DNA from 4 places in the Pseudomonas sp. Y3 TE3536 genome. Region 1 is predicted to be linked to each of the others. Evidence: riboswitches for the same ligand, from Rfam matches in the RefSeq annotation. Region 1 holds a riboswitch; each other region holds the start of a gene.
What was found. Region 1 has a riboswitch for cobalamin ahead of AB7M33_RS27315 (ABC transporter substrate-binding protein). Riboswitches for the same ligand answer to the same signal wherever they lie in the genome.

Region 1 (5,039 bases):
CCCGTGCAGGCAGGCTGGCAGGCACTGTGGCCGGCGCCGCGTCACCCACCTGGATAACCATCACCATGCCCATCGCCAGGTGCGGAATGCACTGGATACCGTACATGCCGGGTACGCTGAAGGTGTGCTCGTAGGGCTGGTTGAGCTTGCTCTTGAACGCCTCAGCGCCCTGCGGCAGCAACCCCGGCACACTGGCTGCGTTGTGCCCACTCATGGTCGGCACAAAGCGCACGGTATCGCCGGGTGCGATGCGCAAGTGGTCCGGCTCGTAGACCATCGCGCCCTGCGTACCGCGGTTGAGCATCTTCACTTCATGCACGTCTGCCAGCGCGGCAGGGGCAAACAGGGTGCTGGCGAGCAGCAGGGCGACAGGGCGCAACAGCATGGTGGGAACTTCCTGGTTCAGGGGGCGCGAAAACGCAGAATGCGTGCGCCGTCGAAGGGGTCGGTAAGGTAGTGGGCGTGTACGCCGAAGGTGCTCAGCAGGCGCTCTGGGGTGAGGACGTCGAGCGGCTTGCCGAGGGCGACCAGGCAGCCTTTGTCGAGCACCGCGAGGCGGTCGCAGGTCAGCGCCTGGTTGAGGTCATGCAGGGCCACCAGCGTGGTAACCGGCAGCCCCTGCACCTGTTGCAGCAGGCTCAGCTGGTGCTGGATGTCCAGGTGGTTGGTCGGCTCGTCGAGCAACAGCACCTGGGGGCGTTGCGCCAGGGCGCGGGCAATGTGCACGCGTTGGCGTTCACCACCTGAAAGCGAATGCCAAAGCCGCGTGCGCAGGTGCAGGGCATCCAGGTCGGCCAGGGCCTGCTCGACGATGGCGCGGTCTGCTTTGCTGAACGGCGCCAGGGCTGACAGCCAGGGCGTGCGGCCCAGGGCAACGGCGTCGTACACGCTGATGGCGTCAGCGGTATCCGCCTGCTGTTCGACCAGCGCCAGGGCCTGGGCGATGCGCCGGCGTGGCAACTGCGTGAGCGGCTCGCCCAGCAGCTCGACACGGCCACTGTCAGGCTTGCGCAGGCCCGCTAGCAGCTTGAGCAAAGACGACTTGCCCGAGCCGTTAGGGCCGACGATGCCCAGCGTTTCGCCGGGGATAACGGTTAGCTCGATGTCGCGCAGTACAGGGTTGCCGCCCAACTGCAGCCCTAAGCCCTGGCAGGCCAGGGGGGCAATCTTCACGTTGGCCATGACGGTCATGGGCGCCCCCTTCTGCTGACCAGAATCAGCGCGAACACTGGCGCGCCGATCAGCGCGGTCACCACGCCCACCGGGATCACCTGGCCGGGGATCAGCGTGCGCGACAAGATATCGGCGCTGATCAGAAACAGTGCGCCGCCCAGCGCACTGGCCGGCAGCAGGCGGCTATGCCCGGGCCCCAGCAGCAGGCGCAGGGCGTGGGGGATGACCAGCCCGACAAAACCGATGGCGCCGACGATGGACACCATCACCGCCGTCACCAGCGCGGCACAACTGATCAGCAACAACTGGGTGCGTCGCACCGGGATCCCCAGCGACGCGGCCGAGTCGGCGCCGAAGGTAAAGGCATCCAGCGCGCGGCGGATGCCACAGGCACACCACCAGCCCGAACAGTGCCACGGGCAGGGCCAGCCACACGGACGGCCAGCGCACGCCACTGAGGTTGCCCAGCAGCCAGAACAGAATGCCGCGCGCCTGCTCGGCGGTGGCCGACTTGGTGATGAGGAACGCGGTCAGCGCAGTGAACAGTTGCGAGCCAGCGATGCCGGCGAGTATCACCTGGGCGTTGTTGTTGCTCGGCCCAGCGGCGCGGGCCAGCACCAGCACCAGCGCAAATGCCGCCAGCGCGCCGATGAAGGCGCCCCCGGACATGCTCAGGGCGACGCTGCCCAGCCCCAGCAGGCCGACCATCACCGCGCCGGTCGAGGCACCGGCCGACAACCCCAACAGGTAGGGCTCGGCCAGCGGGTTGCGCAGCAGCGCCTGCAGGATCACGCCACACGTGGCCAGCCCGGCGCCACAGGCGGCGGCGACCAGGGTGCGGGTCAGGCGGTAGTTCCAGACGATACCGGCATCGATCGGGTCGACCGGGTAACCGGCCTGCCACAGGTGATTGGCCAGCACTTGGTAGACCACGTTCGGCGCCAGGTTGCTCTCGCCGATCGCCGTGCCGGCCACCAGCGCGACACACAGGGCTGCCAGGGCCAGGGCGCTGTAGGGCAACAGGCGGCTCATCACTGGGCTGCTTTACCGCTGGCGAACGCCGTCGACAGCGTCTGCAGGCCACGGAACAGGCGGATGCCGGCCTGCATGGCGTCGGCGTCAAGGACGATGATGCGGTCGTTCTTCACCGCGTCCATGTTGCGGGTAACCGGGTCGTTGCGCAGGAATTCGAGTTTTTTCTGGTAGTCGTCTGCCGGGAAGCGGCGACGGTCCATGCGGGCGATGATCAACCAGGTCGGGTTGGCCTTGGCCAGGGTTTCCCAGCCCACGGTCGGCCATTCTTCGGTGGACTCCACCACATTGCGCACCCCCAGGGTACGCAGCATGAAGTCAGCCACCCCTTGGCGGCCGGCGACGTAGGGGTCGATATCCAAGTCGGCGCTAGAGAACCAGAACAGCGCCGAGGTGTTCGACAAATCCTTGCCAGCCAAGTGCGCCTTGGCGCTGTCCAGGCGGCTCTTGAGGTCGGCGTTCAACGCGGTGCCGCGGTCTTGCACGTCGAAGATTTCGGCCAGCTGGTTGACGCTCTTGTAGATGCTCTCGACCTGGAACGCCTGCAGGCGGGTGCCGTCGGCGCCCACCAGGTTGTCCTTGCCTTCGCAGTCCGACGGCAGCAGGTAGGTCGGGATCTTCAGCTCGTCGAACTGCTCGCGGGTGCCGACCACGCCTTGTGCGCCGACCATCCATTCAAACTGTACGGCCACCAGTTGCGGACGCTTGCCGACCACCGCCTCGAAACTGGGGTCGTTGTCGGCCAGGCGCTCGACCTTGTCGTTCAGCGCCTTGTACTCGGGCAGCACGTTGTTGAACCACAGCGAGGTACCGGCCAGCTTGTCGCCCAGCCCCAGTGCGTAGAGCATCTCGGTGCCGGCCTGGCCAATGGTCACTGCACGCTCGGGCGCGTGGGCGAAGGTCTGCGGCATGCCGCAGTTGTCGACCGTGAGTGGGTAGTGGGTGGCGGCAGCCTGGGCCAGGCTGGTGAGGCTGAGGCCGGCGATCAAAGCGGCAAGACGAGGCAGCATGAGGGGACGATCTCCTATCGAAGGGTTCACGGAATGAACGCATGGACAGGCATCGCCGAGCCCCGTGCACGCGGCAGGGGGCAGCACCCAGAAAAGGGTGGAGATGGCCATCCCGGACACCCCGCCGGTTGGTGTTTTTGCGCCGGCAGGTCTCCTGACTGGTGCGTCATGGCCCAGCTCCAGCCTTCCCGGACAAGGTTATCCAGTGGCATCGATGGAGCAGGCTCGGCACCTACAGTTGCGGGGGCAGTTCCGTTTGGCCCGCGTTAGCGGGCTTGGGATTCCCTATTAATTCCGTGGTGGAAACCGGCGGCCGGCATGGTAGACCATCAGGCAGCCGGGTGAAAACGCTTTTCAGAAGTACTTGAGCCAGGTGATGTCACGCCGACGCGCCTTCAGCCGGGCGAAGCTACGTACCGGCAGGTACAGCGACACGGCGAGCAAGGCGGCGCCCAGCCACACGGCGCCGATGCCGTCGAAGCCAAAGTAATCCCCCTGGTTGTGGCCGAACAGCGCGACGCAGGCCAGGTAAAGCAGCTTCAGCACATACAGGTGCAGCAGGTAGAAAAACATCGGTGCTGCGCCGTAAACCGCCAGGGCGTTGATCCAGCGGGCCTGGCCGGCACGCTCGAAGGCGCGCAACAGCAGCAGGCCACAGCCCAGGGTGAGGGCCAGGAACAGCAAGGACGGCGGATACTTGGTGATGTTGAAGAAGCTCATCAGCGTTTGCGTCAACGTCGGGTACCCGCTCCAGGGTGCCTCGCCGTAGCCGTTGAGCATGCGCAGCACGACAAAACCAAGCAGTGCGATCACCCCGGCCAGCAGCAGGCGGTGCTGGCGTTGGCCTGCGTCGCTGCCACGGGCGAACCAGGGGCCAAGGCCGTAGCCCAAGGCGATGACGCCGATCCAGGGCAGCACGGGGTACGACGTGCGCAGGCGCAGGTTGTCGGAGAATGCCAGCCAGCCACGGTCGTGCAGGATCGCCCACGGCACGTGCAGGGCCGACTCAGCGCCGAAGTGCAGGCTGTCGAGCAGGTTGTGCCCGGCGACGATGATTGCACCCAGGGCGATCAGCGCTGCCCGTGGCAACCACACCAGCAGCGACAGGGCGATCATGCTCACGCCAATGGCCCAGATCACCTGCAGGTAGATCACGCTGGGGGGCAGTTGGAAGGTCCAGGCGAAGTTGACGAGGGTGAACTCGAGCGCCACCAGGAACAGCCCGCGTTTGAACAGAAAGGCCGAGACATCGCTACGGCCCTGGTACTTCTCGCCATACAGCCAGGCCGAAAGGCCCGTCAACAGGACAAACACCGGCGCGCACAGGTGGGCCAGGGTACGGCTGAAGAACAACGACGGGTCGGTGACGTCGATGGCCATCGGGTCGCTGACCTGGCGGTGCAGAAAGAAGGTCTCGCGGACGTGGTCCAGGAGCATGAACAGGATGACCAGGCCGCGCAGGGCATCGATGCTCTGCAGGCGCTGGGTAAGCAGGGTGGGGGTGGCGCTGGCGCTAGTCATGGAAGGTCGCTGGTAGGAATGGGTGTCAAATGAAACGTTATCTTATAACTTAAATTGGGTGGTCAGCAATGGGGATTTGGAGGGGGTGTATGGCGTGAGGGGGGGGGCCTATGAGATCGAGCGCCGCCCGCGCGGCGCTTCGCAGCACAAGGCTGCTCCTACAGTTGTTTCGGGCCAGTAACGCCTGTGCGCGCGCGCGACCGCCTTGTTGGTCCGACGCGATATCAAGGTGGGCACCAAGGGGCCGCGCGCCCATGCCCCAGGAATAATTGGCCCGAAACAGATGTGGGAGCAGCCTTGTGC
Region 2 (5,039 bases), 1.6 Mb from region 1:
CCGGCGCTCGGGCAGCCCGCGGGCACGGGCGTAGGTGACATAACGCTGGCCGCTGGCCTCCAGCAGGCTTGCCCGCAACAGGCGGGCGTTGATCGACATCGACATCAGGGCAATCGCCAGTACCGGCATCACCAGATGCCCGGCACTGCCGCGGCCCAGTGGCGGTAGCCAGCCCAGCCAAAGGGAAAACAGCGCAATCAGCAGAAACGCCAACCAGAAGTTGGGCATCGAGACACCCAGGAACGTCACCGCACGAACGGCGTGATCGGGCCAGCGCCCTTGCCAGCGCGCAGCCACCAGGCCAAGCGGAATCGACAGCAGCAGCGTGCAGGCCAGGGCCAGGCCGCCCAGTTGCAAGGTGGCGGGCAGGTAGTAAAGGAGGTCGTCGAGCACCGGCCGCCCCGTGAGGTATGAAATACCGAAGTCCAGCTGCACGGCCTTCGCGAGCCAGGTCAGGTACTGCTCAAGCAACGGCCGGTCGAGGCCCAAGGTATGGCGGACTTCGGCAATGGCCGCGTCAGTCGGCGGGATGTGCGACAGGCGAAGGTAGTCCAGGGCCGGGTCGGTGCTGCCCAGGTGCAGCAGCACGAAGACCAGCAGTGAAACACCGAGCATTACCGGTACCAGCAGTGCCAGCCGCAACAGGATATAGCGCAGCATGTCAGTCTCCCTGCTTCGGTGTCATGGCTTCGAACGGCACGTCGAACAGCGTGCTGCCAAATTGCACATGGGCAACGGAGTCGCGGCGAACGCTGATGGCGGTAAGGTAGGAAATCGGCAGGTACACGGCTTGCTCATGCAAGGTGGTGAGGATGAACCGGTACTGTTCGGCGCGTTGCTGCGCGTCGGTACTTGCCAGTACCTGGCCAATGCGTTGGTCCAGTTCGTCCTTGATCGCCAAACCGCGCTGCGCCATGTAGTCGGCATGGCCGGCATAGCGCATGGAGCTGACAAAGGAGTGCGGGTCGTAGGGCGCTCCCCAGGTGTCGGCGAAGATCATGCCGAAGTCGCCATCGCGCTGGCGCCGGACCAGCCCACCTTCTTCGACCGCACGCAGCTCAATGCGCATGCCGACGTTAGCCAGCTCGCCTTGCAGCACTTCGGCCAGGCTCTTCTGCAGTGCGCTGGTGCCGAGGAACACCAGTTCGATCGACAGCGGTTCACCGGCCTTGCTACGTACCGTTGTGCCTGCCGTCAGGGTCCAGCCGGCAGCGTCAAGTTCGCGGGCGGCTTGGGCAGGGTCGTAGGCGTAGGGTTTCAGGCCGATGTCGGCATAGGGCATGTTGCTGGCGAACAGGGTATCGGCACGGGGCTCGAGGCCATACAGAATCTTGTCGATGATGGCCTGCTTGTTCACCGCTTGGTTGATCGCTTGACGCACGGCCAGGTCACGGGTGGCGCCATGCCCGGTGTTCATCGCCAGGGTGCGGGTAGCCAGCGGTGCCGAGAGGGCGGTGGCGAAGCCTTGGTCGCGCAGGCGCACGAACGTGCCGGCGGTAATCTCGCCGGCGGCCCCTTGAATCAGCTCGAGCTCGCCGGCCTGCAGGGCCAGCGCGCGGCTGTTGGGATCAGGGATGACGTTTACCCGCACCTCGCCATAGGCCGGCTTTGCGCCCCAGTAAAAGGGGTTGCGGGCAAAGCGGTCATACTCGCCCAAGCGCGATTCGACGCGCATCCATGGGCCGGTGCCGGCGGGTTCGCCAGGTTTGGCCTGTGGGGCGCCGAAGCGCAGCGGGCGCACTTGGGCCAGTTCCATCAACGTTGGGTAATACGGGTGCTTGAGCACCAGGCGCAAGGTCAGGCGGTCAGGGGCCTCGATGTGGTCGAGGGTGGTGACCAGCTCCATCCAGCGATGGCGTTGGCTGTTGGCAAGGACGGCATCCAGGTTGGCCTTGGCAGCTGCAGCGTCGAATGGCGTGCCGTCACTGAAGCGCACGCCATCTCGCAAGTTGAAGGTGTAGGTCTTGCCATCGTCGGAGACTTGCCAAGCCTGTGCCAACCACGGCTCTACAGTGCCCGCCGAGGTGTAACGCACCAGCGGTTCATACACCATGGCCTGGGCGTACATCTGATTGGGCGAGTAGCCGTGTGGGTCGAGCGGGCCTGCGTTAACGGGCCAGGAATACACCAGCGTCGGGCTTTGTTGGGGTGTGCTTTCTGCGTGTGCGCAGAGGCTCGCGGCGACCATGAGAATGCCCCAGAGGGCGGGCTTTCGTTTAGCTGACTGCTGCTTCACACGGGGTCCCCACTTCGACGGAGGCGTAAGGCTAAAGAGTGGTGGGAATGATGTCCATGCAAAAACTTCTTACTGAACGTTACAAAATGCCGCGCCAGAAAAGGCAGTAGAAAGCCCTGGCGATGATTGAACCGTGACGCGTTCGCCCAGGGCCTGAAGTGGCGAGCTCAGGCGACCTGTTTGCCACAAGCCGGTTGACGCAGCGGGCTTTTGATGGTCATCTGCGCGCCTGTTTCAGGTGCCCCCTGCCGCCGTGCATGGGGTGAAACGGGAAGCCGGTTCGTCATCGTTCGATGATCAGTCCGGCGCTGCCCCCGCAACGGTATGCGAGCGAAGCATTCAAGACACCACTGTGCCCTGGCATGGGAAGGTGAAGGCTTCATGACCCTCGCGAGCCCGGAGACCGGCCTGAAGCATCGTTTGGCAAACCCGCGGTGGGCGGGCGCAGGCCGGTTTCCGTGGGCGTGCTCGCCCGCGATTCCTCTTTGCGTTGTTCCCCCGGGATTCTTTCATTCCTGCTTCAAGTGGAACGACATGTCCCGTTATTCGCTGTTCAGTTCTCTGCCAGGTACGCTGCTGCACGCCAGCCTGGTGCCCTGTGTTTTTCTCTCTGTTGCCGCCCACGCCGCCGAGGCGGACAACGCCCTGGCGCTACCGGCCACGGACATTACCGGCACGGCCGAGCACAACCCTCAGCCCGACCTGCATACCCCAGGCACCAGTGGCTCGAGGCTTGGCCTGACGCCGCTGGAAACCCCAGCCAGCGTGACCAATATCAGTGCCGAGCAAATCCTCAAGCGCAACAACGCCACGGTGCAGGACGCGGTCACCCGTTCACCCGGCATCACCTTCATCGGCACCCCCGGTAACGGCGGCACGGCCTTGTCGGCCCGCGGCTTCACCGGGCACAGCTCGACCATGCAGTTGTACGACGGTACCCGGCTGTACGTGGGCGCCGGCACAGTGACCTTCCCGGTCGATACCTGGTCGGTCGAGCGCATCGATGTGCTGCGCGGCCCGGCCTCGGTGCTGTACGGGGAGGGCGCCACCGGTGCGGTGGTCAACGTCGTGCCGAAGAAGCCCTTTGAAGGCGAAATCCGCAATCACCTGCGCCTGGGCTACGGCTCGGATGACCGTCGGCAGATGGCCCTGGACAGCGGCGGCTCGCTGACCGACACCTTGAGCTACCGCCTGAACCTCAACAAGCTGGCCAGCAACGGCTGGGTCGACCGGGGCGATTCGCAGAGCCTTGCCATCAGCGGCGCGCTGCGCTGGCAGCCCAGCGATGAACTGAGCTTCACCCTCAGCCACGACTACGGAGACCAAGACCCGCAGCAGTACATGGGGACGCCGTTGGTGGACGGGCATTACCGCGAGTCGCTGCGCGATCACAACTACAACGTCGACAACGCCGAAGTGCATTACAACGACCAGTCCACACGGCTAGTCACCGACTGGGTAATCAACGACAACCTCACCGCCAGCAACCAACTGTACTTCCTCAAGGCCCAGCGCCGCTGGCGCAACGCCGAGACCTACACCTGGCTGCCAGGCGACCAGGTGCGGCGCAGCAGCTTCATCAGCATCAAGCAGACCCAGGAACAGCTTGGCGATCGCCAGTCGTTCACCCTGCAACACCCACTGTTCGGCCTGGACAGCCAGACCGTGGTGGGCGCCGACTACAACACGATCCGTTTCGTGCGCAAGCACGACTTCGGCAACACCCTGACCGATACCGTGCCGCTGTCCGGTTCCGGTGGGGGCGAGTACATCAGCAACGACCCTTACCGCTCGCGCGAAGCCAACCAGGCCAAGCAGTTCTCGCTGTTCGCCGAAAACCGCACGCAACTCACCGAGCGCCTGTCGTTGATCACCGGTGCACGCCGCGACCAGGTGCACCTGAACCGCGACGACCTGGATGCCGATACCCGCACCGATCGCAGCTTGTCTGGCGACAACTGGCGCGCCGGCCTGGTGTTCGCGCTGACCGAGGACCTGTCGGTTTATGGCCAGTACGCTACCAGTACCGAAGGTGTGAGCAACCTGCTCACCCTCAACGCCGCGCAGCAGCAATGGGACCTGAGCACCGCCAAACAGACCGAAGCCGGCATCAAGCACATGCTGCCTGACGGGCGAGGCGAGTGGACCCTGGCGGCGTATCACATCGTCAAGAAAAAGCTGCTGAGCACCGACCCGCTCAACCCCACGCTGCAACAGCAGGTCGGCCAACAGTCGTCGGACGGCATCGAGGCCACCCTCGAACTGCGCCTGCCGTATGACGTGCAACTGTCTGCCAACGCCGCCTGGGTGCGCGCGGAGTATGACGAGTTTGCCAGTGGCGCCAACGACTACTCCGGCAACCAGCCGATCAACGTGCCGCGCCGCTCCGCCAACCTGTGGTTGAGCAAAGACTTCGGCCAACGCTTCAGTGCCGGCGCCGGGGCGCGCTATGTCGACAGCCGCTACGCCGACAACGCCAACACCGTCGAGGTGCCCAGCTACACCGTGGTTGACGCCAACATCGACTGGCACGTGCAACCGGACCTGACCCTGGGCCTGCAGTTGAACAACCTGTTCGACCGCCAGTACGCCACCACCACGGGTAACAACGGCCGGCAGTGGTACCTGGGCGAACCGCGTTCGTTCTTCGTCACAGCTGACTACAGCTTCTGAGCCTGTCGCACCGGCCCCTGGCCGGTGCTTCCTGGAGGTGATGCCCATGACGCAACTGCACATCGAGGCCCTGGACTGGGCCCTGCTTGAACGGGGACAGCCGCCGCGCCCGCTGCTGCAGGGTGTGGAC
Region 3 (5,039 bases), 710 kb from region 1:
CTGCAGTGACCGAGCACATCGGCCTGGTGGCCACGGTCACCGTCAGCTACACCGAGCCGTTCCAGGTGGCGCGCCAGTTCGCCTCGCTGGACCTGATCAGCGGCGGGCGCGCCGGCTGGAACGTGGTCACTTCGTGGCTTTCCGGTACAGCCGACAATTTCGGCAAGGCCGAACACCCGCCCCATGCTGTGCGCTACAGAATCGCTCGCGAGCACGTGGATGTGGTCAAGGGGTTGTGGGACTCGTGGGAAGACGACGCCTTCACCCGTGACAAACAAAGCGGGCAGTTCTTCGACCCGGCCAAGCTGCACACCCTGGGCCACCAGGGCGAGTTCTTCAAGGTCAAGGGCCCGCTGAACATCCAACGTTCACCGCAGGGCCAACCGCTGATCTTCCAGGCTGGCGTGTCAGAAGAAGGTCGCAATTTCGCGGCACAGAACGCCGACGCCCTCTTCGTCAGCCCCGAGTCGTTCGACGACGCCCATGCCTATTACCAAGACCTCAAGCAACGCGCCTCACGCCATGGTCGCAACCCCGACGCGCTGTTCATCCTGCCCGGCATCCGCCCTATCGTTGGCCGTGACGCCGAGGAAGTCGAGCAGCGCTACCAGCAGGCTGTGGACCTGGTGAGCATCGAGGACGCACTGGTCGCCCTTGGCCGCCCGTTCAACGACTACGACTTCAGCCAGCATGACCTGGACGCGCCCTTCCCCGACCTCGGCACTTTAGGCAACGACAGCCACAAGGGCACCTCGGACCAGCTCAAGCAACTGGCCCGCGACGAAGGCCTGACCCTTCGCCAATTGGCGCTGCGCTTCTCGCGCCCACGCCGCGACTTCGTCGGCACCCCGCAACAGGTGGCCGATGCCCTGCAGCACTGGTTCGAACAGGGCGCCGCCGACGGTTTCATCATCAACGCGCTGCTCCCCGACGGCCTGCAGTCCTTCACCGAGCAGGTGGTGCCGCTGCTGCAGGCCCGTGGCCTGGTGCGCAGCGCGTACACCGGCACCACCCTGCGTGACAACTTCGGCCTCAGCGTGCCGGAAAACCGCAACACCCAGCGCCGCACCCAGCCGGCCGTTGCCTGAGCCCACCCCAACAAGGAGTTCTGTTCCATGAGCCTCGAATTCATTGGCCTCATCGGCCCCCAGGAAGGTAGCGAATCACAGGCACCACGCGGCCCGCTGGTCGACCTTGACTTCATCAAGGCATTTTCCCAAGCCCAGGAGTACGGCGGCTTCGACAAGGCGCTGCTGGCGGTCAACACCAGCGCACCCGACTCGCTGATCCTGGCCAGCTACGTCGCTGCGTTGACCGAGCGCATCGGCTTGCTGGTCGCGCACCGCCCGGGCTTTCAGGCCCCGACCTTCGCCGCTCGCCAGTTCGCCACGCTTGACCAGTTGAGCCGTGGTCGCGCCTCGATCAACGTCATCACCGGCGGCGACAGCGGCGACCTGCAGCGCGACGGCGACTTCCTCGACAAGGACGCCCGCTATGCCCGTACCGACGAGTACCTGCAGGTGCTGCGCGACACCTGGACCCGCACCGAACCGTTCGACCATAACGGCACGCACTACCGGGTGGAAGACAACCTGACCCTGGTCAAGCCCGTGCAGCAGTTGCCCATCTACTTCTCCGGTGCTTCGGATGCAGCCGTCGAAGTGGCCGCCAAGCATGCCGATGTGTACATGATGTGGGGCGAACCGCTGGAGCAGGTGCGCGAGCGTATTGCCAAGGTGCGCAAGGCTGCAGCCCGTTATGGGCGTGAAAAGCACATCCGCTTCAGCCTGTCGCTGCGGCCGATCCTGGGGGCTACCGAGGAGCAAGCCTGGGCCCGTGCCGAGCGCATTCTGGCCGATGCCCAGACGCGCATCGGCATCCGCCAGGGCAACCGCCGCGAAAAGAACTTCGGCAAGAGCAACGCCGGCTCAGAGCGCCTGGTGCAGTTGGCCAGCCAGCGCAAGGTGCATGACACCCGGCTGTGGACCGAGATTGCCGCGTTGGGCGGCGGTGCGGGCAACTCGACGTCGCTGGTAGGGACGGCGGACCAAGTGGCTGAGGCGGCGCTGGCGTACTACGACCTGGGGGTTAGCACCTTCCTGTTCCGCGGGTTCGATCAGTTGCGCGATGCGGTGGAGTATGGCCAGGAACTGATTCCGCGGATTCGTGGGTTGGTGGCGCAGCGGGAGGCTGGGCGTAGCGCGCGGACGGCTTAGTGCATGGCTGGATTTTTTTGGCGCCTATGAGACCGAGCGCCGCCCGCGCGGCGCTTCGCAGCACAAGGCTGCTCCCACATCTGTTTCGGGCCAATTATTCCTGTGACATGTCTTGGCGCCCACTTCGATGTAGGAGCAGCCTTGTGCTGCGAAGCGCCGCGCAGGCGGCGCTCGACCTCCCAGGCACTGCAAAACCCGAAAATTGCTGGCCTACAACTTCTGAAATACTTTTCACGCGCACACCGCTGTGCAATTGACGGAAAACCTGCCTCGTGGTCTCCTAATGCCTCGCGTTCAGGTGCCCCTCAGGGGGTGAAACGGGAAACCGGTGCGTCGCAAGCCCTCGACCAGGGCCCGACCAAGCCGGTGCTGCCCCCGCAACGGTAAGCGAGCGAAGCGTCTAGACCACTGTGCCGCGTCATCTGGCATGGGAAGGGGCGCTTTTCAGGAGCCCTGCTCCTCCTCGTGAGCCCGGAGACCGGCCTGACGTTCATGAACACCCCGCGGTGGGCGGGCGCTGTCGCATTCCCCTGGGCGGATCACGTTCGGGGCTGCCGCGCTTGCCCGTTGCCCACAAAAAGCAGAGGAACGCGTCATGCCCGTCACCAGCGCCAAACACAGCATTGCCACCCCCGTCACCCTCAGTCAGCGTGTCGTCATCGCCGTCGGCGCCAGCCTGCTGGGCCTGTGCCTGGTGTACTTTGCCGGCTTCTCGCACATCGAAGCCGTGCACAACGCGGCGCACGACACCCGCCACAGCGCCGCCTTCCCCTGCCACTGAGTACGCCCCATGATCATGCGCATTGCCCGTACCGCGGGCTTCAGCGGGCTGCTTGCGGCCTTGCTGCTGACCCTGCTGCAAAGCTTCTGGGTTGCCCCGTTGATCCTTGAAGCGGAAACCTACGAATCCGCAGCCCCTGTTGCCGAGCATCACGAACACGGCGCCGAAGGGGCCGCGGCCCATGAACACAGCGCCGAAGCCTGGTCGCCTGAAGACGGCTGGCAACGCGTGCTGTCCACCACCGGGGGCAACCTGGTGGTAGCGGTAGGCTTCGCGCTGATACTGGTCGCCCTGTACAGCCTGCGTGAACCGAAGCGCGCGGGCACCGGCGCCCTGTGGGGCCTGGCGGGGTTCGCCGTGTTCTGCCTGGCCCCTACCCTGGGCCTGCCGCCAGAGCTGCCGGGCACCGCTGCCGCTGACCTGGGGCAACGCCAGGCCTGGTGGATCGGCACCGCAAGCGCTACCGCACTGGGCCTGGCCCTGTTGGTATTTGCCCGCCACTGGCTGGTTAAAGCGCTAGGCGCCGTGCTGCTGGTACTGCCGCATGTCATCGGTGCACCGCAACCCGAGGTGCATCAAAGCCTCGCGCCTGAAGCCCTGGAAGCCCAGTTCAAGGTCGCCAGCTGGCTGACCAACGCCGCCTTCTGGCTGGCCCTGGGCCTGCTCAGCGCGTGGCTGTACCGCCGCTCCAGTCAGGCCTGATGGTTTTAGACGCTACCCTGCCGGCGCTGTACGCCGGCTTTGGCTGCCGCCGGGGTTGCCCGGCGGACACCCTCGAAAACCTGCTGCGCCAAGCCTTGGCTGACCATGGCTTGGCGCTTTCAGCACTGCGCGGTATCGCCAGCATCGCCCTCAAGGCCGACGAACCTGGCCTGCAGCAACTGGCCAAACGCCTTGGCCTGCCCTTGCTGCTGTACGATGCCGGGCAACTTCTGCCCTACGAACCCTTGCTCAGCCATCGCTCGGCCGTCGCCCATGCACACAGCGGTTGTTGGGGCGTCGCAGAAAGCGCGGCGCTGGCCATGGCCAGCCAGCACCTCGGCACGGCCCGGCTGCGGGTCACACGCCAAGTGATCGGGCCGGCTACTCTGGCCCTGGCCTGCGGGCGATAATCGCAGCATCCCTTTCATTGCAAGGACTTTCCATGACGGTCTACTTCATCGGCGCCGGCCCCGGCGACCCGGAACTGATCACGGTCAAGGGCCAGCGCCTGATCCGCCAGTGCCCAGTGATCATCTATGCCGGCTCGCTGGTACCCGCGGCTGTGCTCGAAGGCCACCAGGCCGTGACCGTGATCAACAGCGCCGAGCTGCACTTGGAACAGATCATCAGTGCCATGCGCACGGCACACGCGCACGGCCAGGACGTGGCCCGCGTGCACAGCGGTGACCCGAGCCTGTATGGCGCAATCGGCGAGCAAATCCGCCACCTGCGTGAGCTGGGCATCGACTACCAGATCATCCCAGGCGTCACCGCCACTGCCGCCAGTGCGGCCTTACTAGGCTGCGAGCTGACCCTGCCACAGGTGTCGCAAACGGTGATTCTCACGCGCTTTGGCGACACTTCGCCGATGCCGCCCGGCGAGCAACTGGCCGACCTGGCGCGCCATGGCAGCACCTTGGCCATCCACCTGGGCGTAAAAAACTTGCCGCGTATTGTCAGCGAACTGTTGCCGCACTACGGCCCGCAATGCCCAGTTGCCGTGGTCCATCGCGCCACCTGGCCGGACCAGGACTGGGTGCGGGGCACCCTTGACGACATCGTCGAGCGCGTGGCGCTTAAGGATTTTCGCCGCACGGCGCTGATTCTTGTCGGCCATGTGCTGGGTGACACGCCTTTCGCCGAGTCGGCCTTGTACCGTGCCGGGCACGCGCACCTCTATCGCCCTGGCGACTGAGCATTGCCAGCGTTAGCGCAGGCGTAGCAGACTCAAGGTTCCCCCTGCCACCTGGAGCTACGCCAATGCTGGAATTACGACCCAATTGCGAGTGCTGCGACGCTGACCTGCCGGGTGATAGCCCAGACGCCTTGATCTGCTCCTT
Region 4 (5,039 bases), 1.2 Mb from region 1:
TGGCGCAGCCAGAAGTGAAACGCCAAGTACGCGTGTGGCGGCACCAGGTCAGGGTCGTGATACACCGCGCTTTGATCGACCTGATAGCCCCGCGCCGGCTGGATGCCGACGAAGGTCAGGCCATAGCGCAAGCCCGCAACCATCAAGCGGCCACTGCGGTACATCGGGTCTTGCTCCGGCGGCCCCCAGCGCTCCAGCACTGCCTGGCGGTTGACTTCAGGCAGGCGGGAAAAGGCTGCCTGGTAGTCATCCAGGCTCAGGCTCTGCGCGCACGGGCGTTGGTCCAGGTGATCGAGGTCATTGGTCACGCCGCCCAGCAACTGCTGGATCAACTGCGTGCCAGTGCCTGGCAGGCCCGCCAACGGATACCCTTCGGCCTGCAGTGCCTTGAGGATATTCAAGGCCGCTGCCGGCGTATCCAGCCCTACCCCGTTGCCGATCCGGCCGTCACGGGTCGGGTAGTTGGCCAGCACCAGCGCTACGCGCTTCTGGCCATTGGCTAACCGGGCCAGCTCTACCCAGCGCCGAGCGAGCTCGGCGACAAAATCCATGCGCTCGGGGTGGGCGCGGTAACAGACTACGTCGGACTGGCTGCGCTCACTGCGCCAGGCCATGTCCTTGAAACTGACCGGGCGAGTGATGATCCGCCCGTCCAGCTCCGGCAAAACGATGTGCATGGCCAGGTCACGCGCGCCCAGGCCCTGCTCGCTGGCTTCCCATGCGGGTTGGTTGTCCTGCGCGCAAATGGCCTGCAACACCGGGATGTCGCGGCGGAACGGGCGCAGGTTGGGACGTTCGGGGCTGGACAAGGCAAACCCCGTGGTGTTGATCAAGACCTCGGCGCCGACTTCATCCAGCCAGGCTTCGACCTGTTCGAAGCAGGCGCTTTCCTTGAGGCTGGCCACGGCAATCGGCAAGGGGTTGAGCCCCGCCGCCAGCAAACGCTCGCAAAAGACGTCGATGAACGCGGTGTTGGCCGCTTGCAGGTGTGACCGGTAGAACAGCAACGGTGCCACCGGATGCTCCGGGTGCCACTGCGCGTACCAGTCCTCAAGCAGTGCACTGCCTTTGGCCGGGTGATACACCGAGGTGCGTGGCAGTGGCTGCGGCTCGTCCCAGCCATAGTCACGGCCCAGCCATTGGTTGGCCAGGCAGTTGAACAGGTTGAGGGCGTTGGCCTTGCCGCCCTGGCGCAGGTAGTGCCAGAGGCGTTCGGCCTGATCGCCGGTCACGGTGCCCAGGCCGGTCAGCTCAGGGTCCGGGCGGTCATCGCCCGGCACCAGGATCAACTGCACGCCGCGGGCCGCCAGGGCGACCAGTTGCTCGACGCCATAGCGCCAGTAGCCAACGCCCCCGTGCAACGACACCAAAATGACCTTGGCATGGCGCAGCACCTCGTCGACATACAGGTCGACCGAGGCGTGGTTCTGCACCTGCATCGGGTTGGCCAGGCGCAGGCTGGGGTAGTCCTCGGGCAATTGCTCGGCGGTATCGGCGAGCAATGCCAGGTGTGAATCGCCGCTGCAGAGGATCACCAGTTCGGCGGGTGTCTGGCCGAGGTCGGCAATGCTGTCATCCGGCACGAAGCCGCCGGGCTGGGTCCGCAGCAGGTGCATGGGTCAGGCGCCCAAGGCCTGGCGCAAACGCGCTTCGAGCTGCACGGCATCCAGGTCCTGACCGATCAGCACCAGGCGTGTGATACGCGGTTCGTCGGCGCGCCAGGCGCGGTCGAAGTGCTTGTCGAAGCGGGTACCCACGCCTTGCACCAGCAGGCGCATCGGCTTGCCCGGGATGGCGGCGAAACCTTTGGCGCGCAGGATGCCGAACTCGACCACCAACTGGGTCAGGGCATCGAGCAACAGGCTTTCGTCGGCTTCTGGCAGGTCGATGGAGATCGAATCGAAGGCGTCGTGGTCATGATCGTCGTGATCATCGCCATCGTGGTGCGAATCGTGGTGGGTACGGCGGCCATCGATGTGCACCTCGGACTCGGCGCCCACGCCCAGCAGTACGTCCAGTGGCAGACGGCCGCTGCTGGCCTCGATCACCTTGACGGCGGGTGGCAGCTCTTCGGCCACCTCGGCGCGGACCTTGGCCAGGCCTTCCGCGTCGATCAGGTCGGCCTTGTTCAGCACCACCAGGTCGGCACTGGCCAATTGGTCGGCGAACAGTTCGTGCAGCGGCGACTCGTGGTCCAGGTTCGGGTCGAGCTTGCGCTGTGCGTCCACCTGGTCTGGGTAGGCGGCAAAGGTGCCGGCCGCCACAGCCGGGCTGTCGACCACGGTAATGACCGCATCGACGGTGCAGGCGTTACGGATTTCTGGCCACTGGAAGGCCTGTACCAACGGCTTTGGCAGCGCCAGACCACTGGTTTCGATGAGGATGTGGTCAAGGTCGCCACGGCGTGCGACCAACTCGCGCATGACTGGGAAGAACTCTTCCTGCACGGTGCAGCACAGGCAGCCATTGGCCAGCTCGTACACGCGGCCGCTGGCCTCTTCTTCGGTGCAACCGATGCTGCACTGTTTTAGGATCTCGCCATCGATGCCCAGTTCGCCAAATTCATTGACGATCACCGCGATACGGCGGCCTTGGGCGTTGTCGAGCATGTGGCGAAGCAAGGTGGTCTTGCCCGAACCGAGGAAGCCGGTAACGATGGTGACGGGGAGTTTGGCCAGTGTTTTCATGTCGCGATGCCCTTGGCAAGATGGCGCGGGCATGCAGGACGAAAGCCACGGGCCAGGTCGGCCGGGCTTGTTCGCCACCGGATCACCCCGCCCGGTTGAAAGTCGAAATCGCCTCGAGGCAGGTCTCCTGGCTCGCACCGTACCTGCCATGCTTTGAATAGCAGGGCTGGAGGGCGCGACGCCTTCCCGCGCGGTTACGCAGTGGCTGTGTCGACCCGTTGTCGGTGCTTACAGTTGCGGGGGCAGCCGCGGCTTGTACCGCGTTCCCGTCTTAGCTTCGGCCTGGCCGAAGAACCTCGAAGTGGCAAGGCTACGCAGTGGCTGGCAGGTGGTCAACCATTGCCGTCGACCATTGCGCGACAGACACACAGGCATTGGCGCATCTGCGCTACAGTTGCACCTTTATCAACGGCCAAGGACGCCCTATGCCGCTCGCCCCCGCCATCCCGGTACTGCGTATTTTCTCGGTCGAAAAAGCCAAAGAGTTCTACCTCGACTTCCTCGGCTTCAGCCTGGACTGGGAACACCGCTTCAGCCCGGACCTGCCCCTGTACGCGCAAATCCACCGCGACGGGTTGATCCTGCACCTAAGCGAACACCACGGCGATGCCACCCCGGGTTCGACCGTGTTCGCCCGCCTCGACGACCTGCGCGCCCTCGAGCGCGAACTTCAGGCCAAACGCTACGGCTACGCCCGCCCCGAAGCCGAACGCCTGGACTGGGGCCTGCAGATGCAGGTCCATGACCCGTTTGGCAACCGCCTGCGCTTCTGCCAGCAAATCGATGATGAGGCCTCGCAATGAAGGCCATGGGCAAGCGCGAAATGGCCCGCGTGGAGCGTGAGCTGGTGGTTTGCCTGACGGACGCCTGCGAAACGGCCAAGGCAGAGATTGTCGGGTTCACCTGGCTTACCCATCACCTTGACCCCGACAGTTTTCCGGCCAGCCTGCGCATTACCTGGGTATTCGAGCGCGAGGCAGACAAGGCTGCAGCGCTGGCTGGGGTGGCCAAAGCGCGGATGCTGGCGTTGACCTGTCAGGCGCTTGATGAAGTGGGGATACGGCTGGACCACCCGGCCTGGCATGTGCGGTTTGACAGTGAAGAGGCTTGTAGTCGGAGCCACGGCGGGGATTGGGGTAAGCGGTTGCGGGGGCGCTGAGATAGAAGTAGTGGCCTGGGTGTATGGCGGAGGGTCTTCGGCGCTCTCGAGATCGAGCCCCGCCTGCGCGGGGCTTCGCAGCACAAGGCTGCTCCTACAGTCTGTTTCGGGCCAGTATCGAGGCGGGCGTCAATGCCTCAGGAATAATTGGCCCGAAACTGACTGTAGGAGCAGCCTTGTGCTGCGAAGCGCCGCGCGGGCGGCGCTCGGCCTCATAGCCGCCGCAAAACCCCAGACATACGCCCTCCCCCTACCCAATCGCACGCTGTTTCGTGACTGGCCGTTCCCGATCCGCGACGGATGTATTATCGTGGCGTGGTGCGCATATAACAGCAGCCCGAGCGATCGGGCATCTGCAAGACAATCGAGGGTGTCATGAGTAACGAGAGCATTAACTGGGACAAGCTGGGTTTCGACTACATCAAGACCGATAAACGCTACCTGTCCGTATGGCGCAATGGCGAGTGGGACAAGGGCACCCTGACCGAAGACAACGTACTGCACATCAGCGAAGGCTCCACTGCCCTGCACTACGGCCAACAGTGCTTCGAGGGCCTGAAGGCCTACCGGTGCAAGGACGGCTCGATCAACCTGTTCCGCCCGGACCAGAACGCCGCACGCATGCAGCGCAGCTGCGCCCGCCTGCTGATGCCACACGTGCCGACCGATGTGTTCATCGAGGCGTGCAAGCAAGTGGTCAAGGCCAACGAGCGTTTCGTGCCGCCCCATGGCAAAGGCGCCCTGTACCTGCGCCCGTTCGTGATCGGCACCGGTGACAACATCGGCGTGCGCACCGCCCCCGAGTTCATCTTCTCGGTCTTCGCTATCCCGGTTGGCTCGTACTTCAAAGGCGGCATGAAGCCGCACAACTTCCAGATCTCCAGCTTCGACCGTGCCGCCCCACAAGGTACCGGCGCGGCCAAGGTCGGTGGCAACTATGCCGCCAGCCTGCAGCCGGGCGCTGAAGCCAAGAAAAACAACTTCGCCGACGCCATCTACCTCGATCCGCTGACTCACACCAAGATCGAGGAAGTCGGTTCGGCCAACTTCTTCGGCATCACCGCCAACAACGAGTTCGTAACTCCGAAATCGGCCTCCGTGCTGCCAGGCATCACCCGCCTGTCGCTGATGGAACTGGCGCAATCGCGCCTGGGCCTGAAAGTGATCGAAGGCGATGTAGAGATCAACCACCT

Region 2: linked by a shared signal. The riboswitch ahead of AB7M33_RS20395 (TonB-dependent receptor) and the one ahead of AB7M33_RS27315 (ABC transporter substrate-binding protein) in region 1 are both predicted to bind cobalamin.
Region 3: linked by a shared signal. The riboswitch ahead of AB7M33_RS24155 (CbtB domain-containing protein) and the one ahead of AB7M33_RS27315 (ABC transporter substrate-binding protein) in region 1 are both predicted to bind cobalamin.
Region 4: linked by a shared signal. The riboswitch ahead of cobW (cobalamin biosynthesis protein CobW) and the one ahead of AB7M33_RS27315 (ABC transporter substrate-binding protein) in region 1 are both predicted to bind cobalamin.

What each region holds. Positions count from the first base shown of each region.
Region 1 covers NZ_JBRJHU010000001.1:6,104,546-6,109,584, reverse strand. The annotation lists gene AB7M33_RS27330 (pseudoazurin) at 1-385, opposite strand, end outside; gene AB7M33_RS27325 (ABC transporter ATP-binding protein) at 403-1,182, opposite strand; partial or broken gene AB7M33_RS27320 (FecCD family ABC transporter permease) at 1,188-2,205, opposite strand; gene AB7M33_RS27315 (ABC transporter substrate-binding protein) at 2,205-3,215, opposite strand; cobalamin riboswitch at 3,343-3,541, opposite strand; gene AB7M33_RS27310 (DUF1624 domain-containing protein) at 3,570-4,736, opposite strand.
Region 2 covers NZ_JBRJHU010000001.1:4,497,659-4,502,697, forward strand. The annotation lists gene nikB (nickel ABC transporter permease subunit NikB) at 1-660, opposite strand, end outside; gene nikA (nickel ABC transporter substrate-binding protein) at 662-2,236, opposite strand; cobalamin riboswitch at 2,456-2,662, shown strand; gene AB7M33_RS20395 (TonB-dependent receptor) at 2,771-4,909, shown strand; gene AB7M33_RS20400 (ABC transporter ATP-binding protein) at 4,956-5,039, shown strand, end outside.
Region 3 covers NZ_JBRJHU010000001.1:5,393,346-5,398,384, forward strand. The annotation lists gene AB7M33_RS24145 (LLM class flavin-dependent oxidoreductase) at 1-1,088, shown strand, start outside; gene AB7M33_RS24150 (LLM class flavin-dependent oxidoreductase) at 1,116-2,216, shown strand; cobalamin riboswitch at 2,496-2,717, shown strand; gene AB7M33_RS24155 (CbtB domain-containing protein) at 2,812-2,997, shown strand; gene AB7M33_RS24160 (CbtA family protein) at 3,007-3,699, shown strand; gene AB7M33_RS24165 (cobalamin biosynthesis protein) at 3,717-4,109, shown strand; gene cobM (precorrin-4 C(11)-methyltransferase) at 4,142-4,894, shown strand; gene AB7M33_RS24175 (DUF1272 domain-containing protein) at 4,960-5,039, shown strand, end outside.
Region 4 covers NZ_JBRJHU010000001.1:4,902,040-4,907,078, reverse strand. The annotation lists gene cobN (cobaltochelatase subunit CobN) at 1-1,616, opposite strand, end outside; gene cobW (cobalamin biosynthesis protein CobW) at 1,620-2,687, opposite strand; cobalamin riboswitch at 2,788-3,001, opposite strand; gene AB7M33_RS22210 (glyoxalase superfamily protein) at 3,113-3,490, shown strand; gene AB7M33_RS22205 (hypothetical protein) at 3,487-3,846, shown strand; gene AB7M33_RS22200 (branched-chain amino acid aminotransferase) at 4,222-5,039, shown strand, end outside.